2 regions of the Nocardioides sp. CPCC 205120 genome follow, and region 1 is predicted to be linked to the other one. Evidence: riboswitches for the same ligand, from Rfam matches in the RefSeq annotation. Region 1 holds a riboswitch; the other holds the start of a gene.
The links. A riboswitch is a leader RNA that binds a small molecule or an ion and turns the genes downstream of it on or off. The one in region 1 is predicted to bind thiamine pyrophosphate.
Positions count from the first base shown of each region.

Region 2: linked by a shared signal. The riboswitch ahead of ACOACO_RS00805 (thiamine ABC transporter substrate-binding protein) and the one ahead of ACOACO_RS09710 (thiamine phosphate synthase) in region 1 are both predicted to bind thiamine pyrophosphate.

Region 1 is NZ_JBMCYY010000001.1:2,069,769-2,085,072, forward strand. It holds gene ACOACO_RS09680 (PhoH family protein) at 1-103, shown strand, start outside; gene ACOACO_RS09685 (lytic transglycosylase domain-containing protein) at 216-929, shown strand; gene ACOACO_RS09690 (class II fumarate hydratase) at 1,039-2,433, opposite strand; gene ACOACO_RS09695 (hypothetical protein) at 2,512-3,237, opposite strand; gene ACOACO_RS09700 (DUF1990 family protein) at 3,297-3,914, shown strand; gene ACOACO_RS09705 (fumarate hydratase) at 3,892-5,586, opposite strand; TPP riboswitch at 5,726-5,836, shown strand; gene ACOACO_RS09710 (thiamine phosphate synthase) at 5,834-6,466, shown strand; gene ACOACO_RS09715 (FAD-dependent oxidoreductase) at 6,466-7,605, shown strand; gene thiS (sulfur carrier protein ThiS) at 7,580-7,780, shown strand; gene ACOACO_RS09725 (thiazole synthase) at 7,789-8,586, shown strand; gene ACOACO_RS09730 (thiamine phosphate synthase) at 8,583-9,236, shown strand; gene thiD (bifunctional hydroxymethylpyrimidine kinase/phosphomethylpyrimidine kinase) at 9,233-10,096, shown strand; gene thiC (phosphomethylpyrimidine synthase ThiC) at 10,201-11,877, shown strand; gene ACOACO_RS09745 (DUF1707 SHOCT-like domain-containing protein) at 11,938-12,600, shown strand; gene ACOACO_RS09750 (ABC transporter ATP-binding protein) at 12,695-13,900, opposite strand; gene ACOACO_RS09755 (carbohydrate ABC transporter permease) at 13,905-14,753, opposite strand; gene ACOACO_RS09760 (carbohydrate ABC transporter permease) at 14,757-15,304, opposite strand, start outside.
Region 2 is NZ_JBMCYY010000001.1:152,271-167,574, reverse strand. It holds gene ACOACO_RS00855 (alpha/beta fold hydrolase) at 1-244, shown strand, start outside; gene ACOACO_RS00850 (hypothetical protein) at 330-761, shown strand; gene ACOACO_RS00845 (1-acyl-sn-glycerol-3-phosphate acyltransferase) at 853-1,437, opposite strand; gene ACOACO_RS00840 (HtaA domain-containing protein) at 1,467-2,090, opposite strand; gene ACOACO_RS00835 (MsnO8 family LLM class oxidoreductase) at 2,197-3,174, shown strand; gene ACOACO_RS00830 (aldehyde dehydrogenase family protein) at 3,287-4,723, shown strand; gene ACOACO_RS00825 (DICT sensory domain-containing protein) at 4,800-5,654, opposite strand; gene ACOACO_RS00820 (hypothetical protein) at 5,717-6,091, shown strand; gene ACOACO_RS00815 (MBL fold metallo-hydrolase) at 6,251-7,354, shown strand; gene ACOACO_RS00810 (GNAT family N-acetyltransferase) at 7,339-7,815, opposite strand; TPP riboswitch at 7,878-7,984, shown strand; gene ACOACO_RS00805 (thiamine ABC transporter substrate-binding protein) at 7,974-9,047, shown strand; gene ACOACO_RS00800 (ABC transporter permease) at 9,084-10,730, shown strand; gene ACOACO_RS00795 (ABC transporter ATP-binding protein) at 10,730-11,815, shown strand; gene ACOACO_RS00790 (phosphatase PAP2 family protein) at 11,833-12,963, shown strand; gene ACOACO_RS00785 (acyl-CoA dehydrogenase) at 12,973-15,063, shown strand; gene ACOACO_RS00780 (class I SAM-dependent methyltransferase) at 15,060-15,304, shown strand, end outside.

The DNA of each region.
Region 1 (15,304 bases):
GCTCAAGGGCCACCCCCTCTTCGCGCACGTCACCCTGACGCGCTCGGAGCGCTCGCCCATCGCCGCCCTGGTCACCGAGATGCTGGAGAACGTCGCCCTCTAGCTCGCCCACCAGGGGTCGCGCGTCGCGGCCGGTGGACCGCGGGTTTGCCTCGTCCGAGCACCTCGGGCAGGCTGTCCCGCGGTCCCCGGCCCCTCACGTGAGCACCGATCAGTTGACGAAGCAGAAGTACGAGCCCCGGCACCGGCAGGCGAAGCACCGCGCCCCCGGTCGCGCCGTCCTCCCGCTGGACCCCTCGAAGGCCCTGCGCTCCACCGTCGTCCTCACCTCCGTCGCCGCCGCCGCGACCGGCGTGGTCGTGGGCGGCGGGGTGCTGACCGCCGGCGGTGTGTCCGCCGCGGACGGCCACCTGGCCTCCGCCTCGCTGGCCGAGGGCGCCGAGGCCGCCACGACCCCGAGCGCGGCCGCGGACGACGCCGGCATCGTGGCCGACGAGCTGCTGGCCGAACGTGCCGCCGGCTCCGTGACCTCCCGCTCCGACACCCGCGCCGCCGTCGACCCGGCGAAGGCGGTGGCCCTCTCGGGCGCCGCCGGGCCCGCGGTCACGCAGGCGGAGGACGCCTCCGACCTGGACCCCCGCGAGGTCGGGCGCATGCTCCTCACCGAGGCCGGCTTCGGCGCCGACCAGTGGGAGTGCCTCGACTCGCTGTGGACCAAGGAGTCCGGCTGGGACGTCACGGCCGACAACCCGACCTCGTCGGCCTACGGCATCCCGCAGTCGCTGCCCGGCTCGAAGATGGCCTCGGCCGGCGACGACTGGGAGACCAACCCGGCGACCCAGATCCGCTGGGGGCTGGGCTACATCGAGGACCGCTACGGCACCCCCTGCTCGGCCTGGGCGCACAGCCAGGCCGTCAACTGGTACTGAGCCCGCACGACCCGGGCACACGACGCACGCACGAGGGCCGGTACGGCGGGGAGTCCCGCCGTACCGGCCCTCGTCGCGTCCGCGGCCCCGCGGGGCACGCCGCAGCGGCTCAGGGGTGCGTCATCGACTCCAGGTCGAGGGCGGCGTCGAGCTGCTCCTCGGTGAGCTCGCCGCGCTCGACGTAGCCCATCGCGATGACCGTCTCGCGGATGGTGGCGCCGTCGGCGAGGGCCTTCTTCGCGATCTTGGCCGCGGCCTCGTAGCCCACGTGCTTGTTGAGCGGGGTGACCACGGACGGTGACGAGGCGGCGTAGCGGCGCATGCGCTCGGCGTCGGCGGTGATGCCGTCGATGCAGCGCTCGGCGAGCAGCACCGACGAGGTCGAGAGCAGTCGCACGGACTCCAGCACGTTGCGCGCCATGACCGGCAGCATCACGTTGAGCTCGAAGTTGCCCGACAGGCCGGCCACCGTCATCGCGGCGTCGTTGCCGATGACCTGCGCGCAGACCATGAGGGTGGCCTCGGGCAGGACGGGGTTCACCTTGCCCGGCATGATCGACGAGCCCGGCTGCAGGTCGGGCAGGTGGATCTCGGCGAGGCCGGTCGTCGGGCCCGAGCTCATCCAGCGCAGGTCGTTGCAGATCTTGGTGAGGCCGACGGCGATGGTGCGCAGCACGCCGGAGAGCTCGACGAGGGAGTCGCGGGTGCCCTGGGCCTCGAAGTGGTTGCGGGCCTCTGTGAACGGCTGGCCGGTGGCCTCGCCCAGCGCGGAGATGGCGGCGGCCGCGAAGCCCTGCGGGGTGTTGATGCCGGTGCCGACCGCGGTGCCGCCCAGGGGCAGCTCGCGCACGCGGGGCAGCACCGACTCGAGCCGCTCGACGCCGTAGCGGATCGTCGCGGCGTACCCGCCGAGCTCCTGGCCGAGCATGACCGGGGTGGCGTCCATGAGGTGGGTGCGCCCGGACTTCACGAGGCCGGCGAACTCCTCGGCCTTGCTCTCGAGCGAGGTCGCGAGCACGCCGAGGGCGGGCACGAGGTCCTCGCCGACGGCCAGGGTCGCGGCCACGTGGATCGAGGTGGGGAACGTGTCGTTGCTCGACTGGCTGGCGTTGACGTGGTCGTTGGGGTGCACGTCGGTGCCGGCGTCGCGGGCGAGGGAGGCGATGACCTCGTTGGTGTTCATGTTCGAGCTCGTGCCCGAGCCCGTCTGGAACACGTCGAGGGGGAAGTGGGCGTCGACGTCGCCCGCGGCGATCGTCGCGCAGGCGGCGGCGATGGCGTCGCCCTGCTCGGCGGTGACGACGCCGAGGTCGGTGTTGACGCGGGCCGCGGCGGCCTTCACCAGCGCCATCGCCTGGATGTGGCGGCGCTCGAGCGTCGTGCCGGAGATCGGGAAGTTCTCGATCGCCCGCTGCGTCTGCGCGCGCCACAGGGCCTCGCGCGGGACCTTCACCTCGCCCATCGAGTCGTGCTCGACGCGGAACTCTTCCTGGTTCTCAGCCATGCCCGCGAGGCTACCCTCGCCCCGGTCCCGCCGGCCCGCCCGTCAGTCCGCCCGTCAGTCCGCCCCTCGGCCCGCCCGTCAGCGGCGCGCGGAGTGCAGCCAGTAGGAGCCGACGCGACCGTGGCCCGGCACGGCGACCTCGTGGGTCGTCGACGCGCCCAGCACGTCGGCCAGGGCGCGCTCCAGGGCGGGGGAGTGCGTCGCGGACCAGACGGCCACGGTGCCGCCGGGGGCGAGCACGCGTCGTACGCCGGCCAGCAGCGGGGGCGTGTAGAGCGCCGCGTTGGGCGCGTGGACGAGGTTGTCCGGGCCGTTGTCGACGTCCAGGAGCACGAGGTCGTAGGCGCCGTCCGCCGCGTCGGCGAGCGCGACGGCCACGTCGGCCTCCACGACGCGCAGCCGCTCGTCGGCGAGGTACGCCGGCCCGTGCGGCACCGTGCCGTCGCGCATCCAGGCGACGACGGCGGGCTCGATCTCGACGACGTCGAGGCGGCGCACCCGGTCGTCGGCGAGGACGGCGCGAGCGGTGAAGCCGAGCCCGAGACCGCCGACGAGCACCCGTTCGGGCCGCTCGCAGGCCGCCAGCGCGGCTTCGGCCAGCAGCCGCTCGCTGGTGGTCTCGAGGGTGTCCATGACGAAGACGCCGTTCACCCGCAGCTCGAGCGCGCCGTCCTCGCGGCGGCGCAGCGCGACCTCGCCCCGCTCGGAGCGGGCGCGGGCGACGTCGCCGGGAGCGGGGTCGGTCTCCGGGGCGGGGTGCAGGCCGGGGTGCGGGCCGGGATGCGGGGAGGCGGGCTGGTCCACGGCCGGAGCCTAGTGGCGGGCGCGGCCCCCGCGAGCGGGTGCGGCGTACCGTCGCAGGCATGAGACCGCCACGGCCCCTGCTCCCGCTGCCCGCCGACCGGGCGTCCGCGCTGCGGGCGCAGGGTCCGACGTACGACGCCCTGCTGCGCGGGCTGACGCTGGCCGGGGGAGCCGCCCCGGCGGGTTACGCCGGCGTCGAGCGCGAGCAGGTGGTCGGCCGCGGCGCCGCCGCGTTCGCCCGTGCCGCGACGGCGCTCGGTGCCTGGGAGGTGCAGCGCCGGGCGGGCGTGGCCGTGCTGGCCGACGGCCCGGCCACCGCGGAGGGCAGCGTCGCCGAGCTGCTCCTGGGCCGGGGGCCGGTCGGCGTGCGGGCGCCCGTGCTCGTCGTGGCCGCCGTGGCGACGCCCCGGCGCGTCGGCTACTCCTACGGCACGCTCCCCGGCCACCCCGAGGAGGGGGAGGAGGCGTTCGTGCTGGAGCACCGCGCCGACGACACCGTGGTGCTCGTCGTGCGGGCGTTCTCCCGGCCCGCCACGTGGTGGGCGCGCCTCGGCGGCCCCGTCACCGGGGCCGTCCAGCGGCACGTGACCGGGCGCTACCTCGCGGCGCTGGCCGGGCTCACCCCGCCCGCCGACCTCACCCCGCCCGCCGACCTCACTGGGCCGAGCGGACCCTGATCCCGCTCAGCGGCACGGTCACGGCCCCCGACGGGTCGGTGAAGAAGTCGTTGCCCTCGGCGTCGACCACGATGAAGGCGGGGAAGTCCTCCACCTCGATCTTCCACACGGCCTCCATGCCGAGCTCGGGGTACTCCAGCACCTCCTGGCTCTTGATGCAGTCCTGCGCCAGCCGCGCGGCGGGACCGCCGATCGAGCCGAGGTAGAAGCCGCCGAACTCGGCGCACGCCTCGGTGACCTGCTTGCTGCGGTTGCCCTTGGCGAGCATCACCATCGAGCCGCCGGCGGCCTGGAACGAGCGGACGTAGGAGTCCATGCGGCCCGCCGTGGTGGGGCCGAACGAGCCCGACGCCATGCCCTCGGGCGTCTTGGCCGGGCCCGCGTAGTACACGGGGTGGTCCCGCAGGTACGCCGGCATCTCCTCGCCCGCGTCGAGCCGCTCCTGGATCTTGGCGTGCGCGATGTCGCGGGCCACGACGAGCGGGCCGGTCAGCGACAGCCGCGTCTTCACCGGGTGCTTGCGCAGCTCCGCGAGGATGTCGCTCATCGGCTGGTTGAGGTCGATGCGCACGACCTCCCCGCCCTGGATGAGCTGCTCCGCGGTGGTGTCCGGCAGGTAGCGCGCGGGGTCGGTCTCGAGCTGTTCGAGGAAGACGCCGTCGGGGGTGATCTTGCCCAGCGCCTGGCGGTCGGCGGAGCAGGAGACCGCGATCGCGACGGGGCACGACGCCCCGTGCCGGGGCAGGCGCACCACGCGGACGTCGTGGCAGAAGTACTTGCCGCCGAACTGCGCGCCGATCCCGAAGCCCTGGGTCAGCTCGAAGACCTGCTGCTCCAGCTCGAGGTCGCGGAAGCCGTGCGCCGCCATCGAGCCCTCGGTCGGCAGCGCGTCGAGGTAGTGCGCGCTCGCGTACTTCGCCGTCTTCAGCGCGAACTCCGCGCTCGTGCCGCCGATGACGACCGCGAGGTGGTACGGCGGGCACGCCGCCGTGCCGAGGCTGCGGATCTTCTCGTCGAGGAACTGCAGCAGGCGCTTCGGGTTGAGGATCGCCTTCGTCTCCTGGAACAGGAACGACTTGTTGGCGCTGCCGCCGCCCTTCGCCATGAAGAGGAACTTGTACTCCGGCTTCCCCGACGTCTGCGGGGTCGAGTAGATCTCGACCTGCGCCGGGAGGTTCGTGCCGGTGTTCTTCTCGTCGTACGTCGTGAGCGGGGCGAGCTGGGAGTAGCGCAGGTTCAGCCGGGTGTACGCGTCGTACACGCCCGCGCTGATCGCCTCGCCGTCGTCGGCGCCGGTGAGGACGCCCTCGGACTTCTTCCCCATGACGATCGCCGTGCCGGTGTCCTGGCACATGGGGAGCACGCCGCCCGCGGAGATGTTGACGTTCTTCAGCAGGTCGAGCGCCACGAACCGGTCGTTGCCGCTGGCCTCGGGGTCGTCGATGATCCGGCGCAGCTGCGCGAGGTGGGCGGGGCGCAGGTAGTGCGCGATGTCGTGCATGGCCTCGGCGGTGAGCCGTCGGATCGCCTCGGGCTCCACCTCGAGGAACGTGCGCCCGCCGGCCTCGAAGCTCGACACGCCCTCGGTCGTCACCAGCCGGTACGGCGTGGTGTCGGCCCCCAGGGGCAGCAGGTCGGAGTAGCGGAAGTCCTCGCCCAGCGGTGCGCTCACGGACACGCACCGTAGACCCGCGTCACACCCGGGGGCCGCACAGGGTCCCCTTCCTGGTCCCCCTCCTGGTCCCCCTCCCGGTCCTCGACGGGGGCTGCGGGCCGGGGTTGCGCCCGTCGCGAGGACGAGTACGGTGTGCGGCATCCACCACGGGAGTCCACGGCAGTGGGCTGAGATGGGGCTGAGACCGCCCCGACCGTCGAACCTGATCCGGGTCATGCCGGCGCAGGAAGTGAGGAGCGTTCTCGTGCCTGCTGTCACCAGCGGCGCGGCCACCGGTGTGCCGCGCCTGTTCTGCCTCGTCGACCTCGACGACGACCTCGCGCTGCTGCCGGCGCTCGCCGCGCGGGGGGTGGACGGCTTCCAGGTGCGGGCGAAGGCCGCGACCACGGCCGCGCTCGTCGACCTGACCCACCGGGTCGTCGAGGCCGTGCGGCCCCACGGCGCCCGGGTCGTGGTGAACGACCGACTCGACGTCGCGCTCGCCACGTCCGCCGACGGGGTGCACCTCGGCGCGGACGACCTCCCCGTGCCCGCCGCCCGGCGCGTCGTGGACGCGCTCGCCCTCCCGGGGTTCCTCGTCGGCGCCACCTGCCGCGACCGCCCGGCGGTCGAGGCCGCGGCGGCCGCCGGTGCCGACTACGCGGGCTTCGGTCCCGTGGCGGCGTCGACGTCGAAGGCGGGACTGCCGGCCCCCCGCGGCGTCGACGGGCTCGCCGCCGCCGTGGGCCCCCTGCCGCTCGTCGCCATCGGCGGCATGACGCCCGCCCTCGCCGCGGAGGCCTGGGCCGCCGGTGCCCACGGCGTGGCCGTCATCGGCGCGATCTGGCGACAACCCGACCCCCTGGCCGCGGCGGAGGACCTCCTGGCCGCGCGCTGATGGCGCGCGTGCTCGTGCGGGGGGCCGGCATCGTCGGTCTCGCCGTCGCCGAGGAGCTGCAGCGCGGCGGCCACGCGGTGCTGGTGGTCGATCCCGCACCCGGGTCCGGTGCCTCGCACGCGGCCGCCGGGATGCTGGCGCCCGGCAGCGAGGTGTGGTGGGGCGAGGAGGGGCTGCTCGCCCTCACGCTGCGCAGCGCCGCGCTGTGGCCGGCGTACGCGGCCCGTCTCGGCGTCCCGCTCCACCGGGCCGGCACGCTGCTCGTCGGCCACGACCGGGGCGACCTGCAGGACGTCGAGCGCCAGGTCGGCCTCCTGCGCTCGCTGGGCGGGGCAGCGACGCTGCTGGCCCGGCCGGCCCTGCGCCGTGCGGAGCCCTCCCTCGGGCGGGTCGCCGGCGGTGCCCTGCTCCCCGAGGACCGGGCCGTGGACCCGCGACGCGTGGTCGCCGCGCTGCGCTCGCGCGTGCGGGTGGAGCCCGCCGCGACGGGGTGGGCGCACGACGTCGAGGTGGTCGCGACCGGCGCCCGGCTGCCCGCCCCGCACGGCGACCTCGTCCGCGGCGTCCGCGGCGAGGTGCTGCGCCTGCACACCGACGACCCGCCGCGCCACGTGGTCCGCGGGTGGGTGGCGGGGGAGCCGGTGTACGTCGTGCCCCGCCCGCCCGAGCCCCGCCCGCCCGAGCCCCGCCCGCCCGAGCCCGGTGCGCCGGCCCCCGGCGTCGAGGTGGTCGTCGGCGCCACGAGCGAGGAGCACGACGGGCCCCCCGTCGTCACGGCCGGCGGCGTGGCCCGGCTGCTCGAGGCCGCCCGCGTGCTGCTGCCGGGTCTCGACCGGGCGGAGCTCGTCGAGGCGACCGCCCGGGACCGGCCGACGACGGCCGACCACCTGCCGCTCGTCGGACCGGCGCCGGGCGGGTCGGGCGGGTCGGGCGGGGCCGTCCCCGTGGTGCTCGCCGCCGGCCACTTCCGCCACGGCGTGCTGCTCGCCCCGCTCACCGCACGGCTCGTCGCCGAGCACCTCGCCACCGGGCACGTCGAGCCGCTGCTCGACCCCCGCCGCACCGACCCCCGCCGTACCGAACCCCGCCGTACCGAGACCCAGGAGGAACGCCATGCCGCACCTCACCGTCAACGGTGAACCCGTCCCCACCCCCGCCCGCACCGTCGCCGAGCTCGTGGCCGCGCGCGTCGGGGACCCCGCCGGGCACGCCGTCGCCGTCAACGGCGCCGTCGTGCGGCGCGCCGAGCACGCCTCCACGCCCCTGGACGACGGCGACGTCGTCGAGATCGTGACGGCGGTGCAGGGCGGGTGAGCGGGCAGGTGAGCGGGCAGGTGGACGGGCGGCACGACGGTCTGGTCGTGGCCGGCGAGCAGCTGGGCTCGCGGCTGCTGCTCGGCACGGGCGGGCTGCCGCGTCCCGCCCTGCTCGACCCGGTGCTCGACGCCGCCGCGCCGGGCCTCGTCACGGTGAGCGTGCGGCGGACCTCGACGAGCGCAGCGGGTGGCCTGCTCGCGACGCTGCGACGACGCGGCGTGCGGCTGCTGCCGAACACGGCGGGCTGCCGCAGCGCCCACGAGGCGGTGCTCACCGCCGAGCTGGCCCGCGAGGCGCTCGGCACCGACTGGGTGAAGCTGGAGGTCGTCACCGACGACCGGACGCTGCTGCCGGACGTCGTCGAGCTCGTCGACGCCGCCGAGCGGCTCGTCGCCCGCGGCTTCGTCGTGCTGCCCTACACGACCGCGGACGCGGGGATCGCGCGCCGGCTGCTCGACGCCGGCTGCGCGGCCGTCATGCCGCTCGGGTCGCCGATCGGCTCCGGGCTCGGCGTGCTCGACCCGCACGCGGTCGAGGCCCTCGTCGCCACCGTGGACGGGGCGGTCCCCGTGGTGCTGGACGCCGGGGTCGGCACGGCGAGCGACGCCTGCACGGCGCTGGAGCTGGGGTGCGACGCCGTCCTGGCGGCGAGCGCGGTGACCCGGGCCGAGGACCCCGTGGCGATGGCCCGGGCGCTGCGGCTCGCGGTGGAGGCCGGGTGGGCCGCGCGCGGCGCCGGCCGGATCCCGCGCCGGCCGGTGGCCCGGGCGTCGAGCCCGTCGACGGGTCGGGTGACGGCGTGACGACCGACGGCGTGCGGACCGATGTCGTGCTGCTCACCGACCGCTCCCAGCTGTCGCTGGGGCGGGGGCTGGTCCGCACCGTGCGCGAGTGCGCGGCGGCGGGGCTGCGCACCGTCGTCGTGCGCGAGCTGGACCTCGCGGTGGACGCACGCCGCGCGCTCGTCGCCCGGCTGCGGGAGGTCCCGGACCTGACGGTGCTGACCGCGCACGCGCTCCTGCCCGGCGCGCACGGGGTGCACCTCGCCGCCCACCAGCCCGACCACCGAGCCGGCGACCGCGCGCCGGGGGCCGGGATCCACGCCCGCTCCTGCCACGACGTCGAGGAGGTCGCGCGCGCGGCGGCGCAGGGCGCGGCGTACGTGACGCTGTCCCCGTTCGCGGCCACCGCGAGCAAGCCGGGCCACGGGCCGTCCCTGCCCCCCGCGGCGTACGGCGAGGCCCGCCGCCGCTGCGCCGGCTCGGCGACCCGGGTGCTCGCGCTGGGCGGGATCGACGCCCGCACGGCCGCGGACGCGGTGCACGCCGGTGCCCACGGCGTCGCGGTGATGGGCGCGGTCATGCGCGCCCCCGAGCCCGCGGCCGAGGTCGCCGCCCTCCTCGCGGCGGTCGGCGCGGCCACCGCCGCCGCGAGCCGCGGGGAGGACCGATGACCACACTGTCGAGCACCCGGTCGCCCACACCGCCCGTCGTGCTCACCGTCGCGGGCACCGACTCCGGGGGCGCCGCGGGCGTGGCCGCCGACCTGACGACGTTCGCGGCCCACGGCGTCCACGGCGCCTGCGTCGTCACGGCGGTGACGGCCCAGGACACCACCGAGGTGCACGCGGTGCACGCCCCGCCGCCCGAGGTGGTGGCCGCCCAGGTGGACGCGGTGCTCGGCGACCTGCCCGTCGGTGCCGTCAAGACCGGGGTGCTCGGCTCGCCCGCGGTGGTCCGGCTCGTCGCGGAGCGGCTCGCGGCCCGCCCCGACCGGCCGCTCGTGGTCGACCCGGTGCTCGTGGCGACCTCGGGCGCCGTCCTCGGCGACGCGTCGGTCGCCGCGGCCTACGCCGACGTCCTGCTGCCCCGGGCCACCGTGGTGACGCCCAACGCCGATGAGGCCCGCGCCCTCCTGGGCCTCCCTCCCGACGACACCACGCCCGCGCCCCGCCTCGCCGCGGCCCTGGCCGCGACGGGCTGCGCCGTCGTCCTCACGGGCGGGCCCGCTCCGGGGGCCGTCCCCCGGGCGACCTGCACCGACTGGCTCGCCCGGCCCGGTCGGAGCCCGGTGCCGCTCGTGCACCCCCGCGTCCGCACCGAGAACGACCACGGGTCCGGCTGCACCTTCTCCGCCGCCCTGGCCGCCGGGCTGGCCGGTGGCGCCGACCTCGAGCCGGCCGTCGGTGCGGCCGCCCGCTACGTCGCCCGCCAGCTCGCGCGCTCGGCGGACTGGGACCTCGGCCGCGGCCGCGGGCCCGTCGCCCACACCCTCGACCCCCACCCGCCCCACCGACCCCAGGAGACCTCGTGACCACCACCGACCCGACCGTCACCCCGACCCCGGCTCCGACCCCCGCCCCGGGGCCGACCCCGGAGCCCGCCCCCGCGCCGACCGCGCCGGACGGCGCCGGCCCGGTGCACCCGGCCCACGCACGGGTGCTGCTCGAGGGCCCGCCCGGGCCGGACGGCACGCCGCTGCGCGTGCCCGTGACCCGGGTGGCGCTCACCGACGGCAGCACCTTCGACCGCTACACCACCGCGGGCCCCGGGTCCGACCCCGAGGTCGGCCTGCCCCCCCTGCGGACCCCGTGGCTCGACGCACGCGGCGACACCGCGCCGTACGAGGGCCGGGCCACGCGGCTGCGCGACGACGGTCCCGCCGCCGTGCGCCGCGGCGAGGTGCGCACGCAGTGGCGTGGCGAGCGGCGGGCGCCGCGCCGGGCCCTGCCCGGGCGGCGTCCTACGCAGCTCCACCTGGCGCGGCAGGGCGTGGTGACGACGGAGATGGCCTACGCGGCCGCCCGCGAGGGCTGCGATCCGGAGCTGGTGCGCAGCGAGGTCGCGGCCGGCCGCGCCATCGTCCCGGCCAACGTCAACCACCCCGAGCTGGAGCCGATGGTCATCGGGCGCCGCTTCCTCGTGAAGGTGAACGCCAACATCGGCAACTCGGCCGTCACGTCGTCGGTCGCCGAGGAGGTGGAGAAGCTGACCTGGGCCGTCACCTGGGGCGCCGACACCGTCATGGACCTCTCGACGGGCGACGACATCCACACCACGCGCGAGTGGGTGGTGCGGAACTCGCCCGTGCCCATCGGCACGGTGCCGCTCTACCAGGCGCTGGAGAAGGTCGGGGGCGACGCCGCCGCCCTGAGCTGGGAGGTCTACCGCGACACCGTCGTCGAGCAGTGCGAGCAGGGCGTCGACTACATGACCGTGCACGCCGGCGTGCTGCTCGAGCACGTGCCGCTCACCGCCGACCGGGTGACCGGCATCGTGTCGCGGGGCGGCTCGATCATGGCGGGCTGGTGCCTGGCCCACCACGAGCAGAACTTCCTCCACACCCACTTCGACGAGCTGTGCGAGCTGCTGGCCGCGTACGACGTGAGCTTCAGCCTGGGCGACGGCCTGCGGCCGGGCTCCGTCGCCGACGCCAACGACGCGGCCCAGCTCGCCGAGCTGCGCACCCTCGCGGACCTGACGGTGCGCGCCTGGGAGCACGACGTGCAGGTCATGGTCGAGGGCCCGGGGCACGTGCCGCTCGACCTCGTCGAGGAGAACGTGCGCCTGCAGCAGGAGTGGTGCCACGGGGCGCCCTTCTACACGCTCGGCCCGCTGGCGACCGACGTGGCGCCGGGCTACGACCACATCACGTCCGCCATCGGCGCGGCGAGCATCGCGATGCACGGCACCGCCATGCTCTGCTACGTCACCCCGAAGGAGCACCTGGGCCTGCCCGACCGCGACGACGTCAAGACGGGCGTGGTGACCTACAAGCTCTGCGCGCACGCCGCCGACGTCGCGAAGGGCCACCCGCGGGCGCGGGAGTGGGACGACGCCCTGTCGCGGGCCCGCTTCGAGTTCCGCTGGCACGACCAGTTCGCCCTCTCCCTCGACCCGGTCACCGCGCAGGCGCTGCACGACGAGACGCTCCCGGCCGAGGCGGCGAAGACCGCGCACTTCTGCTCCATGTGCGGCCCGCGGTTCTGCTCGATGCGGATCAGCCACGACGTCCGCGAGCGGTTCGCGGGGATGCAGGAGAAGTCCCGCGAGTTCGTGGACCTGGGCGGGACGGTCTACGTCGATCCCCGCTGAGGCGCGGAACCCGACCTTGGTCGGGTCCCCGCGGGGGCTCGGGACACCTAGGCTGGGCGGGTGAGCGATCCGTCCCAGCTGCGCATCTCCGACGCCGACCGGCACAAGGTGGCCGACCTGCTCCGCGACGCGGCGGGGGAGGGCCGCCTCGAGCCCGACGAGCTCGACGAGCGGCTGGAGGCCGCCTACGGCGCCAAGATCTACGCCGACCTGGTGCCGCTGCTCGCCGACCTCCCCGGGGACGCGCCGACGGTGGGCGGGCTCGCCGTACCGGGGGTGGCGGCGCCGTCGCCCGTGTCGTTCACGAAGTCGTACGCCGGCCCGCCCGTGCCCGCCGACCACTACGCGGCGAGCGTCGCGGTGATGAGCGGGGTGACGCGCAAGGGCGTGTGGGAGGTCGGGCCGACCCACAACGCCTTCGCGCTGATGGGCGGCGTCGAGCTCGACCTGCGCGAGGCGCGCTTCGCGACGCGGGAGGTGGTGATCACCGCCAACGCGCTCATGGGCGGCGTCGACATCACCGTGAACGCCTGGACCCGCGTCGTGATCGACGGCATCGGCATCATGGGCGGTTTCGAGCAGGGCCGCGACCGCGTCGAGGCGCAGTACGACGAGGGCTCGCCCGTCGTGCGGGTCCGCGGCGTGGCGCTGATGGGCGGTGTCAGCGTCACCCGCAAGCCGATGCCGGGGGAGCGCAAGCGCAAGCGCAAGCTCCTGGAGTGACGACGCGGCGGTGATGCCGACGGCCCCCGGTCCTGGTGGACCGGGGGCCGTCGTGCGTCCGGGGCGGGGCCCGGGTCGCGGTGGTGCGGTGGGGTCAGGCGGCGGGGCCGTCCAGCTCCGGGATGCGCCCGGCGCGGGAGCGGTCCACCGTCAGGTTCTCGCCCGTCGCGGGGTCGAACAGGTGCATCTGCGAGGTGTCGACCCAGATCTCCGCCTCGTCGCCCTCGCGGACGCGGCTCGCGCCGTCGAGGCTGATGACGAGCTGCGTGCGCAGCTGGTCGCCGTCGAGGTCCCTCTCCAGCTGCTCGAGCTGCTTCTGGACCTCCGGCGGCGCCTCGAACGGCAGGTAGGCGTAGGTCTCATTGCCGAGCCACTCGACGACCTCGACCTTGGCGCGGAACGTCGAGCCCATGGGCGCCTTGGCCTCGTCGACGAGCGAGGCGTCCTCGAACGCCCCGGGCCGGATGCCCGCGATGAGCAGGCCCCGGCCGGCGACCTTCTCGGCCCGGTCGGCCGGGATCTCGACGGTGCCGAACGGCAGCTGCACCTTCGTGCCGTCCACCTCGGCCGGCAGGAAGTTCATCGGCGGGGAGCCGATGAAGCCGGCGACGAAGAGGTTGCCGGGGTTCTCGTAGAGCTCCCGCGGCGACGCGAGCTGCTGGAGCACGCCCCGCTTGAGGACCGCCACGCGGTCGCCGAGCGTCATGGCCTCCGTCTGGTCGTGGGTGACGTAGACGGTGGTGATGCCCAGCTTCTTCTGCAGCCGCGCGATCTCGGTGCGCATCTGGCCGCGGAGCTTGGCGTCGAGGTTCGACAGCGGCTCGTCGAAGAGGAACGCGTCGGCGTCGCGCACGATGGCGCGGCCCATGGCCACGCGCTGGCGCTGGCCGCCCGACAGGTTGCCGGGCTTGCGCTCGAGGTGCTCGTCGAGCTCCAGCGTCGTCGAGGCCTCGCGGACCTTGGCGTCCACCTCGGCGTCGGAGGCGCCGGCCAGCCGCAGCGGGAACGCGATGTTCTCGTAGACGGTGAGGTGGGGGTAGAGCGCGTAGTTCTGGAAGACCATCGCGAGGTTGCGGTCGCGGGGAGCCAGGTCGTTGACCCGCTTCTCGCCGATGACCATGTCCCCGGAGGTGATGTCCTCCAGGCCCACGATCATCCGCAGGAGCGTCGACTTCCCGCATCCCGACGGCCCCACGAGGATCACGAACTCGCCGTCCGCGATGTCGATGGAGACGTCGTTCACCGCGGGGAAGCCGTCGCCGTACTTCTTGACGATGTTCTTCATCTGGATGCCGGCCACGGAATCATCCCTTCACTGCGCCGGACGTGAGCCCGGCGACGATCTTGCGCTGGAAGACCAGCACGATGACGATGATCGGGATCGTCGCGATGACGGCTCCCGCGGCCAGCAGGGACGCCGGCCGGTTGAACGGATCTGCCCCGACGAAGAACGACAGCGACGCGGGGATCGGTCGCGCGGCCTCGGTGGAGGTCAGCGAGATCCCGAAGACGAAGTCGTTCCAGGCGAAGAAGAACGTGAGGATCGCGGCGGTGAAAACGCCGGGCGCCGCCAACGGCACGATCACCTTGCGGAAGGCCTGCCACGACGTGGCGCCGTCGACCTGGGCGGCCTGCTCCATCTCCCACGGGATCTCCCGGAAGAAGGCGGACAGGGTCCAGATCGCCAGCGGCAGCGTGAAGGACATGTAGGGGATGATCAGGCCGGGCCACGTGTCGTAGAGCCCGATCGCCCGCCACAGGTCGAACAACGGGCCGACGAGCGAGACCACCGGGAACATGGCGATCGCCAGCGCGGTGGTGAGCACGAGCTTCTTGCCCTTGAACTCCAGCCGCGCGATCGCGTACGCCGCGAGCGTCGCCACGATGACCGACAGCACCGTCGCGATGAGCGAGATGCCGACCGAGTTGAAGATGGCCCGGCGGAACTGGTCGTTCTCCCAGGCCGCCACGTAGTTGTCCCAGCCGGCGAAGCCGCCGTCGGCGGGGAAGAACCCGGGGCTGCCGTTGGTGATCGCCTCCTGCGACTTGAAGGAGAGCGAGATGATCCAGGCGACCGGCAGCAGGCACCAGGCGAGGATCAGCAGTGCGCCGACGGCGATGCCGGCCTTGCGGAGCGCGGAACCGTTACCCATCGCTCATCCCTCCTGCCGTGCCGCGGCGAGGTCGACGCGGAAGAGCTTGACGATTCCGAAGGCGATGACGAGCACCGAGAGGAACAGCAGCACCGAGAGCGCCGACCCCATGCCGATCTGGAACTGCTCGATCACCTGGCGGTAGGTGAGGAACGAGACCGACTCGGTGTTCACCGCGCCCGCCGTCATCACGAAGATGTTGTCGAAGATGCGGAACGCGTCGAGGGCGCGGAACAGGATCGCGACCATGATCGCGGCCCGCATGTTCGGCAGGATCACCCGGAACAGGCGCTGCCACCACGTGGCGCCGTCGACCTTGGCGGCCTCGATCATGTCCTCGGACACCTGGGCGAGGCCGGCGAGGAGCAGCAGCGACATGAACGGCGTGGTCTTCCAGATCTCCGAGACGCAGATCGCGAAGAGCGCCGGGAACTGCTCGCCGAACCAGTTGAAGTTGTCCTCGATGAACGGCAGCCACAGGTTCACGAACCCGTTGGTGCCGCTGAAGGCGAACTGCCAGGCGAAGCCCGAGACCACCGTGATGATGCCGT
Region 2 (15,304 bases), 1.9 Mb from region 1:
CGGCATCTGGGCCCGCCCCGGCCTCGACCGGCGGAGCCGGTCCCTCGTGGCCCTCACCGCCCTGGTCGCGCAGGGCCACCACGAGGAGCTCGCCGCGCACGTGCGGGCCGCGCTGCGCAACGGGCTGACCGTGGAGGAGATCAGGGAGCTGCTGCTGCAGACCGCGGTCTACTGCGGCGTCCCCGCGTCCGGCGCCGCCTTCCGTGTGGCCCAGGAGGTGCTGGCGGAGGAGGGCCTGGCCTGAGCCCGATCGGGGCTGCGTCGTACCCGGGCCGCGGTCGGGCGTTGCCAGCCCTCGGGGAGCCCGGCCCTCGGTAGGTTGCCGTGCCATGGGGGACACGGGGGAGGACGTGCGGATCGGGGCGCTGGCCAGCCGCGAGAGGTGGCTGGCGATCACCTACGGGTTCCTGGTGGTCTCCGCCGCCCTCCGCTGGGACGACGACAAGTCGACGCTGTGGAGGGTGACCGACCTGATCATCATGGTCCTCGGCACGATGCTCCTCGCCTTCCTGGCCCTCGCGTGGTGGCACCGCCGCCGCACGGGCCAGGATGTGGCCCGCCACGTCGGCGTCGACGTGACGTGGTGGACGCCGACCACGTGCCCGACCTGCGGGGCGCCCGTGGTGGGCGAGCGGCATGCGTACGACAGCCGGCTCGGACCGCTCTACCGCGAGCGCCGGACCTGCTCGGCGGCGGGGGCGGCGCACCTCGACGACCCGGGCCCCATGTCCGACGGGACCGGGAAGAAGGTGGCCCGATGACCCGCGAGGATCCCGACGACCTCGTCCTCGCCGTCGTCCCCGCGCTCGTCGCGGTGCTGCTCGCCACCGAGCGCACGAAGGGTGCGGGGCGTCAGGCGCCCTGCTCCTCCTCGCGCAGCCGCGGCGGGGTGAAGGACTCCGGGTGGAAGCCGGTCTTGTCGGCGTAGAACTCCCGCACCCGGTCCATGTCCGCGCGCACGTCGCCGGACGGGTGGAACGTCGGTCCCCAGCCCACGGTGCGGCTCGGGACGTCGAGGTAGGCCAGCGTGATGGGCAGGCCCGTCTGCTGCGCGATGCGGTAGAAGCCGGACTTCCAGTAGTCGGTCCGGCTCCGGGTGCCCTCGGCGGCGAGACCGAGCAGGAAGGGGTGGTCGCCCTCGGCCTGCGCGAGGAGGGCGCGGACCGTCGTACCGGGGTTGCGGCGGTCGAGCTCGACGGCGCCCGTGGCCCGCAGGAGGGGGCCGAGCGGCCCGCGGAACATCTCCTTCTTCACGAGCAGCCCGATGCGGATCCCGTAGGACCAGCCGAGCAGGAGGGTCAGCACCCAGTCCCAGTTGGAGGTGTGGGGGGCGCCGACGAGCACGCCCCGCTCGGGCACCTCGCCGACGGCGCGCCAGCGGACGGCCTTGAGGACGAGACGGGCCACGGTGCGGCGGATCAGGAAGTGACGCTTCACCTCCTGACCGTACCCGGGGCGGGCCCCGCTCAGCCGTCCCGACCCGCGACCGAGCCGCCGCGCGGGTCCGGCTGTCCGCTCCCCGCGGGCACGACGACCGTGACGGGCTCGAACGGCTCGCCGGCCGGGTAGACGCCGTTGAAGAGCTCCGCCCCCGCAGGGGTGAGGCGGACGTCGGCGGCGGTCCACAGCTCCACGCCGTCCGCCTCCGCCTCGGGGCTCGGTCGCGCGGCCAGCGTCATCGTCACGAGCGGCACCCGGGGGGCGCCCGCGGTCGCGTACGGGTCCTCGATCGACAGCGTCGCGCCGTCCCCGGCCCCGGTCCCGGTCCCGTCGAGCACGAGCCACGGGTGCGCGACCCGCACGAACATCATCCCGCCGTGCCCGGCGAAGCGGACGTCGCCGCGGAACGCCCACGCCCGCGTCGTGCCCTCGGGCAGCTCGGCCGGCGCGGGGGGCTCCGGCGCGAGGGCGAAGAGGATCTCGGTCGGGCTGACCGGCACCGCACCGTCGGCCACCGAGCCCGTGCCGCCCGGCGTGCGGCGCACGTACTCGACGAACGAGGTCTTGATGCCCCACCGGAGCCCGTGGGCCGGGGCGGGTGGGGGTGCCGGTACGCCGGAGCTGTCGGGTCCCTGCGGCTGCTCCGTCATGCCCGCGATGCTTCCATGCGCAGGGTTTCTGCGCCAGGGCCGTGCGCGGGCCGGGTGGGCGGTGCGGGGCGGGAAGGGTCGCGCCACCGGGCGCGTTGACCCCGGCGTGAGGCTCTCCCTGCTCGACCGCTCCCGCACCCGCGCCGGCCGCCCCGACGGCGAGGCGCTGCACGACACCGTGGCGCGGGCGCGGTGGGCAGAGGAGCTGGGCTACGACCGGTTCTGGGTGGCCGAGCACCACGGCGTGCCCGGCGTCGCCTCGGGCTCCCCGCCGGTGTTGCTTGCCGCGCTTGGGGCGGCGACGGAGCGCATCCGCATCGGGTCCGGCGGCGTGATGCTGCCCCACCACCAGCCCTTCGTCGTGGCCGAGCAGTTCCGCATGCTCGACGCGCTGAACCCGGGCCGGGTCGACCTCGGGGTGGGGCGCTCCCTCGGCTTCACCGAGCCGGTGCGCCGCGCCCTGCGGCAGGGCACCGACGCGCCGGACACCTTCGAGGCCGACCTCGCCGAGCTGCGGGACCACCTCGCCGGCACCGGGCCGGTGACGGTGCGCCCGGCGGGCGGGCACGTCGTACCGCTCCACGTGCTCGCCACCGGCCGCGGCCTCGTCGTCGCCGCGCGCCTGGGGCTGCCCGTCGTGCTCGGCGGCCCCGTGCTGGCCAGCGACGAGCTGCCGGGGGCGCTCGCGGCGTACCGCTCCGGCTTCCGGCCCCACGCCGAGGGCGACCGTCCGCGGGTCATGGTCTCCCTCGACGTGCTCGTCGCCGACGACGCGGCCACCGCCCGCGAGCTGGCGCTGCCCGAGGCCTGGGCGATGGCGCGGTCGCGGCAGACGGGCGAGTTCGGGCCGCTGGAGGCGCCGGCCGCCATCCGCGCCCAGGCCTGGACCGACCAGCTGCGGCGCCGCGTCGAGGAGCACCTCGACCGGACGGTGGCGGGCACCCCCGCGCAGGTACGACGCGAGCTCGAGCGCCTCGCCGAGCGCACCGGGGCCGACGAGCTGCTGGCCAGCACCTCGACGCACGACCGCGACGCGCTGCGCGCCGCCGACGCCGCCCTCGCGGAGCTGGTGCACGGCCGCTGAGCCGGGTCCGCCCGGACGCCGTTGCCCGCTCCGACGGGTCCGGTTACGTTGGCCGGGTCACACCGGCCGGCGCGGCCCGCGTGCCGCCGGACCCCTCCGGAGAGGTCCTCCCATGACCACGACCGCCTCGTCCCCCGCCGCCCCGACTCCCGCCGTGCCGTCCCCCGCCGTGCCGACCTCCGACGTGCCGGCCGCCCAGGTGCTCGCCGACCTGCGCCGCGTGCACGCCGGGGGGCGCACCCACGAGCGCGCCTGGCGCGACGCGCAGCTCGCCGGGCTCGAGCGGCTCCTCGCCGAGCGGGAGCAGGAGATCGTCGCGGCCATCGCGGCCGACCTGGGCCGTGACGGGGTCGAGGCGTGGATGGGCGACGTCGCGTCGTCGCGCGCCGAGGTGCTCCACGCCCGGCGCCACCTGCGCCGCTGGATGCGCCGCCGCCCGCAGGCGGTGCCGCTGCACCAGCAGCCCGCGCTCGCGTGGGTGCAGCCGGAGCCGCTCGGCGTCGTGCTCGTCATCGGCCCCTGGAACTACCCGGTCTACCTCGTGCTGGCCCCGCTCGTGGCCGCGCTGGCGGCCGGCAACTGCGCGGTGGTGAAGCCGTCCGAGCTGGCGCCCGTCTCGTCGGCGCTGCTGGCCGAGCTGCTGCCGCAGTACGTCGACCCCGAGGCCGTGCGCGTCGTCCAGGGCGACGCGACGACGTCGCAGGACCTCATCGCGAGCGGCTTCGACCACGTGCTCTTCACCGGCGGGACCGAGGTGGGCCGCAAGATCATGGAGGCGGCCGCCCCGACCCTCACCCCCGTCACCCTCGAGCTGGGCGGCAAGAGCCCCGTCGTCGTCACCGCCTCGGCGGACCTCGAGGTCACGGCGCGCCGCATCGCCTGGTTCAAGCTCGTGAACTCCGGCCAGACCTGCATCGCCCCCGACTACGTGCTCGTCGACGCGGGTGTGCGCGACCGGTTCGTCGACCTGCTGGTGGGGGCGGTCCGCGACCTGCGGCGGGACAAGGCGGGTGCCGGGCTGCCGATCGTCAACGACCGGCAGCTGACGCGACTGGCGGCGTACCTGCGGAGCACCACCGGACGCGTCGCGCTCGGCGGCGGCGTGGACGAGGCCGCCCGCACCATCGAGCCCACCGTGGTGGTCGACCCCGACCCCGAGGACGAGCTGATGCGCGAGGAGATCTTCGGGCCGCTGCTGCCGGTGCTGACCTACCGCACCCTCGACGAGGCCATCTCCTTCGTGAACGCCCGCCCCAAGCCGCTGGCGTTCTACGCCTTCACCTCGTCGGCGCCCGACCGTCGCCGCCTCGTGCGCGAGGTGCCGGCCGGCGGCACCGTCGTCAACCACGTCGGCATGCACAGCCTCGTCCCGCAGCTGCCGTTCGGCGGCGTGGGCGCGAGCGGCACCGGCGCCTACCACGGTCGCTGGGGCTTCGACGCGCTCAGCCACCGCAAGGCGGTGCTGAGCCGGACGACGCGGCTGGACCCGAGCTTCGTCTACCCGCCGTACTCGCCGCGGGCCGTGCGCCTCATCAAGCGCGTGCTCTGAGGCCGGGCCCACGCCGGGCCCGCGCCGGGCCCGAGCCGGGCCCGCGCCGGGCCCGAGCCGGGCCCGCGAGCCGGGCTCAGCGGGCGCGGCGGTCGACGTAGGCGACGACGCGGGCGAACAGGGCGCCCGCGGCGGCGGGGTCGCCCTCGTCGCGCTGCTCGGCCCGCAGGAGCAGGTCCGCCTCGGCCGGCGGCTCGCCCGCCGCGGCGGCGCACGCCCGGGACGCGGCCGCCACGTCGGCGGGCCGCAGGGACCACACGGCCTCGAACTCGCGCCGGGCGTCGGGCAGCGCGTCCTGCCCGGGCACCTCCCACGCCGACAGCACGACGGGCAGGTCCTCGCCGTCGCACACGACCGCCCACTCGCCGTGCAGGGGCGAGTCGTCGGCGAGCGCGACCCGGCGCACGGAGCCGGGCGCGGCGACGGGGTCGCTGTCGGGGAAGTCCGCGAGCACGGTGGCCGACGCGCAGCGGCGCGCCAGGTCGCGCCACCGGCTCCGCGACGCGGCGTAGAACTCCGCGCGCTGGAACGCGCCGTACAGCCGCGGGCGGCGGGCCCGGGCGACGAGCTCGTCCTCGATCGCCCACGACATCGCGACGAGGGTGGCCTTGGTGAGGCGGTGGACCGGCAGGCCCGGGTTGTGGCGGCGCAGCTCGGCGAAGACCGACGCGTCGGGAGGCGCGGCGCTGCTGCGCACCCGGGCCACGGCCTGCTCCAGCCGCAGGCCGGCGGCGCGCTGCTCGGCGACCCTGCGCACGAGGTCGACGTCGCCGGCGCGGTAGCGGCGGTGGCCGCTCGGCAGGCGCACCGCGACGGGGAATCCGTGCCGCTGCTCCCACATCCGCAGCGTCGGGACGCTCACCCCGGTGGCCGCCGCGAGGTCGCCGATCGAGAGGGCGGCTGCCTGGGGGTCGCGAGGGGCTTGGGCCATGATGTCACCATACCTGCACACTGCGTTGACATCGTTGTTAACATTCCCCGGAAGGAGCTCGGATGGACGAGCGCCGTCGCGTCGGCCACGTCGCTGGCCTCGCCCTCGAGCTCGACGGGAACCGCGGGCCGGTGCCCGCGCTGCTGCTCCGCGACGACGACGGCGGCCTCGTGCTCCGCCTCGAGGACCCCTCGGCCTACCGGGGCCTGCGGATCCGTCCGCAGGTGCGGCGGGCGAGCGCCCTCATGGCCCAGCGGGGCGTCGAGGTGCGCGTCGTCGCCGGCGAGCGCGAGGTCATGGTGCTCGGCGTCGCCTCGGCGCCGTGGTGGCACCGCGTGGTGACCGGTACGGCGCACGTCCGGCTCGGCGCGCGCCCCCGTCGTCGGCGCCCGGCCCGCCCGGTGACACCCGTCCGGCCGGCCTTGAGCGGAAGTTGACCGCAACCAGCGCAGAAATCGAGACACGAGGTGGACGGCGGGTGCATAGTTGTCCTCGAACCGCGGTGGAGACCCGAGACTCCACCGCGGTTCTTCATTTCCGGCCCGCCTGCCTGCCCGCCCGGGTGGCCCCTCCCGGCCGCGGCTACGGTTCGCCGGGTGAGCACTGCCGACGCGATCTCCCCCGACTCCGACCGCCCCTGGGGCGACGCGGGCGCGTGGCCCGTCGCGCCGGGCGTGCACCGCATCCCCCTGCCGCTGCCGAACGACGGCCTGCGGGCGGTCAACGTCTACGCGCTGGAGACCGTGGAGCCCGACGGCGCCCGCAGCCTGACGCTGGTCGACGGCGGCTGGGCGATCCAGGAGGCCGACGACGCGCTGCGCTCCGCGCTCGCGACCCTCGGGGCCGGCGTCGAGGACGTCCGCCGCTTCCTCGTCACCCACGTCCACCGCGATCACTACACGCAGGCCGTGGCGCTGCGCCGGGCCACCGGGGCCGAGGTCGTGCTCGGCCGCGGCGAGGAGACCTCGCTGGCGCTGGCCGGCGACCCCGACGGCGGCGTCCGGGAGGTCATGGCCGCCCACCTCTCCGACGCCGGCTCGGTCGAGGACGCGCGGCGGCTGCGCGACCTGCCGGACGAGGGTGACCTCGACATCTGGGAGGCGCCCGACACGTGGCTCGACGGCGACGTGCGGTTGGAGGTGGGGGAGCGTGCCGTCGACGCGGTGCACACCCCGGGCCACACCAAGGGCCACTACGTCTTCGCCGACGCCGCCGCCGGGCTGCTGCTCGCGGGCGACCACGTGCTGCCCACCATCACGCCCTCGATCGGGTTCGAGCCCGACACCCAGCGCGCGGCCCTCGCCGACTTCCTCGGCTCGCTGGCCAAGGTGCGGGCCCTGCCCGACCTGCGGCTGCTGCCGGCCCACGGCCCCGTCACGGGCTCGGCGCACGCCCGGGTCGACGAGCTGCTGGAGCACCACGAGACCCGGCTCGCGCTCAGCCGCGCCCCACTCGACGCCGCCGGCGCCGAGGGGCTCACCGCCCGCGACGTCGCCGCGCACCTGCCGTGGACCCGCCACGAGCACGCCTTCGCCACCCTCGACCCGTTCAACGCCGCCCTCGCCGTGATGGAGACCCGCGCCCACCTCGAGGTGCTCGTGGCCCGCGGCGAGGCGACGGTACGGCGGGCCCCCGCGCCGACGACCGGCCCCGGCACCGACCGGGTGACGGGGGAGCCGGCGCGCTACACGCTCGCCTGAGAGCCGGTCGCGCCGGTGGCCCCGCCGGCACCCGTGCCCGGCCGCTCCATCGGCAGGTGCGGGATGCCGTCCTCGAGGAACTCCGGGCCGGTGACCGCGTAGCCGAAGCGGGCGTACCAGCCCGCCAGCGGCGCCTGCGCGTCGAGGTGCGAGGGGCGCTCGCCGATCACGTCGAGCGCGGCGGCCATGAGCGGGTCCGCGAGGCCGCGGCCCCGCGCCGTACCCCGCAGGACGACCCGGCCGACGCGGGCCCGGTCGCCGTCGTCGAGCACCCGCAGGTAGCCGAGCAGCACGTCGTCCTCGACGAGCAGGAGGTGGACCGTGCCCGGCTCGAGGTCGCGGCCGTCGAGGTCGGGGTAGGGGCAGTCCTGCTCGATGACGAACACGTCCTGCCGCAGGCGCCAGGCCTCGTAGGCCAGGCGCGGGGGGAGGTCGTCGAAGGAGCAGCGGAGCACGGTCACGGCGGCACGCTCCCACACCGGGCCCCGGCGCGGGCGCGGGGGAGCCGCGACGTAGGGTTGCCGCCACACGACAGGGGAGCGCCTCACGGGCGCTGAGAGTGCGGATCCGCCGCAGACCCTCGAACCTGCTCCGGTTAGCACCGGCGAAGGGAGTCATCATGATGCCGTCGCGCCATGCCGTCCGACGCACGGGCCTCGCGGTCCTCGCCACCACCCTCCTCACGCCTCTGGCGTCCTGCTCGCTCGTCGGCGGCGGGGACGACGAGGGGGCCGACGGGCGCGGCGAGGTCGTCCTGCTCACCCACTCCTCGTTCGTGCTGCCCGACGAGCTCGTCGAGGACTTCGAGGCCGCGCACGACGTCGACCTCGTCGTGCGCCAGCCCGGTGACGCCGGGGCGGTCGTCACCGAGATCAGCCTCAACCCCGACGACGCGGGCGCCGACGTCGTCTTCGGCGTCGACAACACTTTCGCGAGCCGCGTGCTCGAGGCCGACGCCCTCCTGCCGTACGACGGGGAGCTGCCGGCCGGCGCCGACGCCTTCGCGCTCGAGGGCGAGGACCGGCTCGTGCCCGTCGACACGGGCAACGTCTGCGTGAACGTCGACACCGCCTGGTTCGCCGAGCAGGGCATCTCCGAGCCGGAGACGCTCGAGGACCTGGCCGACCCGGCGTACGCGGGCCTGTTCGTCACCCCCGGCCCCGTCGACTCCAGCCCCGGGCTCGCGTTCCTGCTCGCCACGGTCGCGGAGTTCGGCGAGGACGGGTGGGAGGCCTACTGGGAGCGGCTGCTCGCCAACGACGCGCTCGTCGTCGACGGCTGGACCGACGCCTACTACGGCGACTTCACCGCGACCGGCGAGAACCCGACCCGCCCGATCGTCGTCTCCTACGACTCCTCGCCCGCGTTCACGCTCAGCGAGGACGGCGCGTCCACGACGACCCGCGCGCTGCTCGACACCTGCTACACGCAGGTCGAGTACGCCGGGGTGCTGCGCGGCGCCGACCACGAGGACGTCGGGCGCGAGCTGGTCGACTGGCTGCTCTCGCCCGAGGTGCAGGCCGCGCTGCCGGAGAGCATGTACGTCTTCCCGGTCGCCGAGGACGCGGAGCTGCCCGCCGACTGGGCGAGCTTCGCGGAGCGGCCCACCGCGCCGTACCAGCTCGAGGCGGACGTCGTCGCCGCCGGCCGCGAGGAGTGGATCGCCCGCTGGCGCGACCTCGCCGCGGGGTGACGGCGGGCGCGCGGTGACGGGCGCGGGAGCCGTCGCGTGAGGACGCTGCGCCTGCTGGCGCTGGCGGCGCTGCCGCTGGCGGTCGTCGGCGTCTTCTTCGCGCTGCCCGTCGGCGCCATGGTGGCCCGCGGGCTGTTCGCAGAGGGGTCGTTCGACCCGGGCGCCCTCCTCGACGTGCTCGGCCGTGAGCGGACCGGCCGGATCCTGGGGTTCACCCTCTGGTCGGCCGCGCTCGGCACGGCGCTCTCGGTGCTGCTGGGCCTGCCCGCCGCCCACGTGCTCCACCGGCTCGACCTGCCGGGGGTGCGGCTCGCCCGCGGGCTGCTGCTCGTGCCGTTCGTGCTGCCGACGGTCGTCGTCGGTGCGGCGTTCCGGGCCCTCCTCGCCGACGGCGGCCCCCTGGGCTTCCTCGGGTGGGAGGGCTCGAGCGCGGCCATCGTCGCGGCGCTGGTGTTCTTCAACGTCTCGGTCGTCGTGCGGGTCGTCGGCGCCTCGTGGGCGACGCTCGACCCGCGGCCGGCCGAGGCGGCCGCGGCGCTCGGCGCGAGCCCGCTGCGCGTGCTCACCACGGTCACGCTGCCGGCACTGCGTCCGGCGATCGTCTCCGCGGCGGCCGTGGTGTTCCTCTTCTGCTCCACCGCGTTCGGGGTCGTGCTCACCCTCGGCGGGCAGCGCCACGCGACGGTCGAGACGGAGATCTACCTGCTCACCCGCGCCTTCGACCTGCCGGCGGCGGCGTGCCTGTCGCTCGTTCAGGTGCTGGGCGTGGTCGCGCTGCTCGTGGTGCTCGGCCGGCTCCGGGCCGACGGGCCCGACGCCGCCGCGGTCGGGCGGCGCCCGGTGGCCCCGCGGCGGCCGCGGCGCCCCGACGTACCCGCCCTGGTGGTGACCGGCCTCGTCGGCGTCGCCTCCGCGGTGCCGGTGCTCGCGCTCGTGACGACCTCGCTGCGGGTGCGGGGGGAGTGGACGCTGGCGAACTACCGTGCGCTGAGCGGCGTCGACGAGGACTCGCCGGTGCTCGTGCCCGTGACGCAGGCGCTGCGCAACTCGCTGCAGACCGCCGCCGACGCGACGTGGATGGCGCTGCTGCTCGGCGGCCTCGTCGCGGTCGTGCTCACGCGGCGCCCGCGGGGGCGGGGCGAGCGGGCGGTGCGCTCGGTGCTCGACGGCTTCTTCATGCTGCCGCTCGGGGTCTCCGCGGTCGTGCTGGGCTTCGGGCTGCTCGTCACCGTCGCCCGGCCGCCGCTGGCGCTGCGCGACGAGCCGCTGCTCGTGCCGCTCGTGCAGGCCCTCGTGGCGCTGCCGCTGGTGGTGCGCACGCTCGTTCCCGTGCTCGCCGGGATCGACGACCGCCAGCGGCAGGCGGCCGCGTCGCTGGGGGCCTCGCCGGCCCAGACCCTGCTCGTCGTCGACCTGCCCGTCGCGTGGCGCCCGGTGCTCGCCGCGGGCGGGTTCGCCTTCGCGGCCTCGCTGGGGGAGTTCGGCGCCACGTCGTTCCTCGCCCGCCCCGACCACCCGACCCTGCCCGTCGTCGTCGCCCGCCTGCTCGGCACGCCCGGCGTCACGGGCGCCCAGTCCAATCCGGGCACCGCCATGGCGGGCGCCGTCGTGCTCGCCGCCACCGTCACCGTCGTCGTGCTGGCCGTCGAGCGCCTGCGCGTGCCCAGCACAGGAGCGCTGTGATGTCCCCCCAGCCCAGCCGACGCGGCCCCGGTCTCGTGCTCGACGGCGTCGGCGTGACGTACGACGGCACGCCCGCCCTCCGCGACGCCTCCCTCCACCTGCCGCGCGGCGAGGTGCTCGCGGTGCTCGGTCCCTCGGGCAGCGGCAAGTCGACGCTCCTGCGCGCGGTCGCCGGCCTGGAGGACCTCGCGAGCGGCTCCGTCGCCTTCGACGGCGAGGACCTCGCCGGTGTGCCGGTGCACCGCCGCGCGTTCGCGCTGATGTTCCAGGACGGCCAGCTCTTCGCCCACCTCAGCGTCGGGCGCAACGTGGCCTACCCGCTGCGCCTGCGCCGGACCCCGCGGGCGGCCGTGCGCACCCGGGTCGCGGAGCTGCTCGACCTCGTCGGTCTCTCCGGGTACGCCGACCGCCCGCCCGCCACGCTCTCGGGGGGCGAGCGCCAGCGGGTGGCGCTGGCCCGGGCGCTGGCCTGCGAGCCGCGGCTGCTGCTGCTCGACGAGCCGCTCTCCGCGCTCGACCGCGGGCTGCGCGAGCGGCTGGCGGGCGACCTGCGGCGCATCCTCGTCGCGGCCGGCACCACCGCGCTGCTCGTCACCCACGACGTCGACGAGGCGCTGGCGACCGCCGACCGGCTGGCGCTGGTGCGCGCCGGCCGGGTGGTCCAGGAGGGCCCCGCGGCCGCCGTCGACGCGGCGCCCGTGGACGCCGACGCCGCCCGGCAGCTGGGGTACGCGCACGTGCTCTCCCCGGACCTCGCGGCCCGGGCCCTCACCCCGACCGGCACCCCGACCGGCACCCCGACCGGCACCCCGACCGGCACCCCGACCGGCACCCCGACCGGAGCGGTGGCGAGCGGGCCCGGCGGGCTGGCGGTGCGCCGTACCGGGTGGGAGACGGTGGCCGACGGCGGCCTGCCCGGCACCGTGACCGAGCAGCGGCGCACCGGCGGCGGGCCCCGCCTCGTGGTCGCCGTGCCCGAGGTCGGGGAGGTGGAGGTGCGGCTGCCGGGTGCCGGGGCGGCGCCCGCGGCCGGGGAGCCGGTGCGGGTGGCGGTCGATCCGGCCTCGGCGGCCCCGATCGGCTGAGCCCCTACACTGCAGGGGTGTATCGCCGCGCCTACGTCCTGCTGATCGGGGTCGCAGCGACGATGGCGGTCCTGGCCTTCGTGACCGCCCTGTCGCTCGGCCGCAGCGTCATCGACCCCGAGGGCTTCCTCGGCCCGGGCTGGCTGCGGTTCCCCCTCCTCGTGGGCCTGGCGCTCTTCGCCGACCTCGTCCCGCGGGCGCTGTGGGGGGCGCGCGGCAACTTCTCGAAGGTGCCGCCGCTGGTGAAGGAGCGCTGGCGCGAGCACTGGACGCGCGAGCGGTTCACGCTCGTGGCGCTGGGCATCGGCTGCTTCTACGTCACCTACGCCTGCTACCGGAACCTGAAGTCGTTCCTGCCCTTCGTGCTGGGCGACCAGAAGTACGACGCGGAGCTGCACGCGCTCGACCGCATCCTCTTCCTCGGCAACGACCCGTCCGCGGTGCTGCACACCCTGTTCGGCTTCACCTGGTTCGAGCAGCTGATCTCGACGATCTACCTCTGGTACCTGCCGCTGGTGCCGGTGCTCGTGGCGATCTGGGTGATCTGGTCGCGCAACATCTCGTTCGGCTACTGGTTCGTGACCTCGCAGGTCATCGCGTGGTCGCTCGGCACGGCGACGTACTACATGCTCCCCGCCCTCGGCCCGAAGTTCGCGTTCCCGTGGCTCTACACCGACCTCGACTCCGGGGCCGCCGACCTGGCCGACTCGCTGTTCTACAGCCGCATCGACGTGCTGTGGGGCGGCGGCGAGGGCCTGCAGTCGACGGCCGCGTTCGCCAGCCTGCACACCGCCATCACCCTGCTGTGGGCGCTAATGGTGCAGTACACGGTGCGCAACCGCGTCCTGCACTGGGTGATGTGGGTGAACTTCGGCCTCACGATCATCGCGACGCTCTACTTCGGCTGGCACTACGTGGCCGACGACATCGCCGGCGCCATGATCGCGGTGGTCGCGTTCTACGTGGGCGGCGTGGCCAGCGGGCAGAGGTTCGACAGACGGGGCCTGACGAGCCATCCGACGACCACGACGTCGCGCATCCCGCTGACCCCCGACGGCAGCGACGCCGACGTCCGGGTGGAGGACCCGGCCGAGGCCGCGCCCGAGGCGTCGCGACTCAACCTCCGGAAGCGTCGTACCGCCCGGTAGGTTCGGGGCATGGCCACCGACGCCGTCGTCTCCCCGCAGCCCGAGTCCGCCCGCGAGCCGTCCGCCGGCGGGTACGTCCAGCCCGCGCCCGACACCGCCGCCCTCCAGCGCGTGCTCGACGGTCGCTACGCCGAGGTCCGCGACCTCGTGCGCCGCAACCTCGTCGACTACGCCGGCCTCCTCGAGGAGGCCGAGAGCCTGGACCGCGACGCGTTCCGCGACCGCGTGCTCGAGGTCGTGCTCGACATCGCCCGCACCGGTCAGACCGGCTTCGGGTTCCCCACCGAGTACGGCGGGGGCGGCGACATCGGCGCCTCCATCGCCGCCTTCGAGACGCTCGCCTACGGCGACCTGTCGGTGCTGGTGAAGGTCGGCGTGCAGTTCGGCCTGTTCGGCGGCGCCGTGCTGCAGCTCGGCACGAAGCGTCACCACGACGCCTACCTCGCCGGCACCATCGACGGCTCGATCCTCGGCGCCTTCGCGATGACGGAGTCGGGGCACGGGTCGAACGTGCAGGCGCTCGCCACCACCGCGACGTACGACGTGGCGACCGGCGAGTTCGTCGTCGACACCCCCCACGACGCCGCCCGCAAGGACTACATCGGCAACGCGGCGCGGCACGCGGAGCTCGCGGTCGTCTTCGCGCAGCTGCACATCGGCGGCGAGAGCCAGGGCGTGCACGCGTTCGTCGTGCCGATCCGGGTGCGTGACGAGGACGGGAACCTGGTGCCGGCCCCCGGCGTGCGGATCGAGGACTGCGGCCCGAAGATGGGCCTGGAGGGTGTCGACAACGGCCGCCTGTGGTTCTCGGGCGTGCGGATCCCGCGGGAGAACCTGCTCGACCGGTTCGCCGACGTCAACGAGGCCGGCGTCTACAGCTCGGCGATCGAGAGCCCCGGGCGGCGCTTCTTCACCACGATCGGCACCCTCGTGCAGGGCCGCGTCAGCGTGGGCGGCGCGGCGATCAACGCGGCGAAGGTCGCGCTGGTGCTGGCCGTGCGCTACGCCGAGCGGCGCCGCCAGTTCGAGGCCACCGGCGACGCCGAGGAGCTGCTGCTCGACTACGGCATGCACCAGCGGCGCCTGCTGCCGCTGCTCGCGCGCACCTACGCGCTGCACTTCGCGCAGGAGGAGGTCGCGGGCCGGCTGCACTCCGTCTTCTCCGGCGAGGAGGACAGCGAGCGCTCGCGCCGGGCGCTGGAGTCCGAGGCCGCCGGCATGAAGGCGTTCGGCACGTGGCACGCGACCCGCACCATCCAGGAGTGCCGCGAGGCGTGCGGCGGCGCGGGCTACCTCTCGGCCAGCCGCTTCGCCGCCCTCAAGGCCGACACCGACGTGTTCACCACGTTCGAGGGCGACAACCACGTGCTGCTGCAGCTCGTGGCGAAGGGCCTGCTGACCGACTACGCGGGCGACTTCCAGGACGCCGACCAGTTCGAGATGGTGCGGCTCGTGGCGGGCCTCGCGCTCGACGAGGTCGTCAAGCGCACCCGCGCCCACCAGCTCTTCGAGCGCGTGCGGGACCTGCTGCCCGGCGGGGACGAGTGGGACTCCGAGGCCGGCCTGCGCGACCCGGCGTACCAGCTCGCGATGCTGCGCTACCGCGAGGAGCAGATCATCTCCTCGGCCGCGCGGCGCCTGAAGTCGGGCGTCGACGGCGGGCTCAACCCCGGCGCGGTGTTCTCGCGGGTGCAGCCGCACGTCATCGCGGCGGCGAAGGCCCACCAGGAGCGCGTGGTGCTCGAGGCGTTCCTCGGCAAGCTCGACGGCCTGCCCGACGGCGAGGAGAAGCGGGCGCTCGGCCTGCTCGCCGACCTGCACGCGCTGTCGGTCATCGAGGAGGACCGCGCCTGGTTCCTCGAGCACGGCCGGATGACCTCGACCCGCGCCAAGGCGATCACGCGCGAGGTCGACGACCTGTGCCGCAAGGTCCGTCCGCTGGCCCGGGTGCTCGTCGACGCGTTCGCGGTGCCCGAGGAAGTCCTGCGGGCCCCCGACCTCCTCGGCCCCGTCGTCGTGGCGGCCGAGCAGGGCGACGGCGACGACGCCGCGCACCACACGCTCGGCGAGACCGCGGAGCAGGTCGCGGACCAGGCGTGAGGCCGCCGCTCGACCCCGTCGGTACGGCGGTGCGCGCCGTCGCCGGCGGCCTGCGGCGGGTCCGCGGGCTCGTCGACGGCTGGGAGGGCGACCCCGCGTGGGCCCACGTCTACGCGTGGTCGGTCGACCACCCCGGCCCCGGTGCGGTGGGCTGGCGGGCGGCCGTCGGCTCCGACCTCCGGCTGCTGCTCGACGCCGCCGACGAGACGGGCGCGCTGCCGCCCGGCTCGCGGGTCCTCGA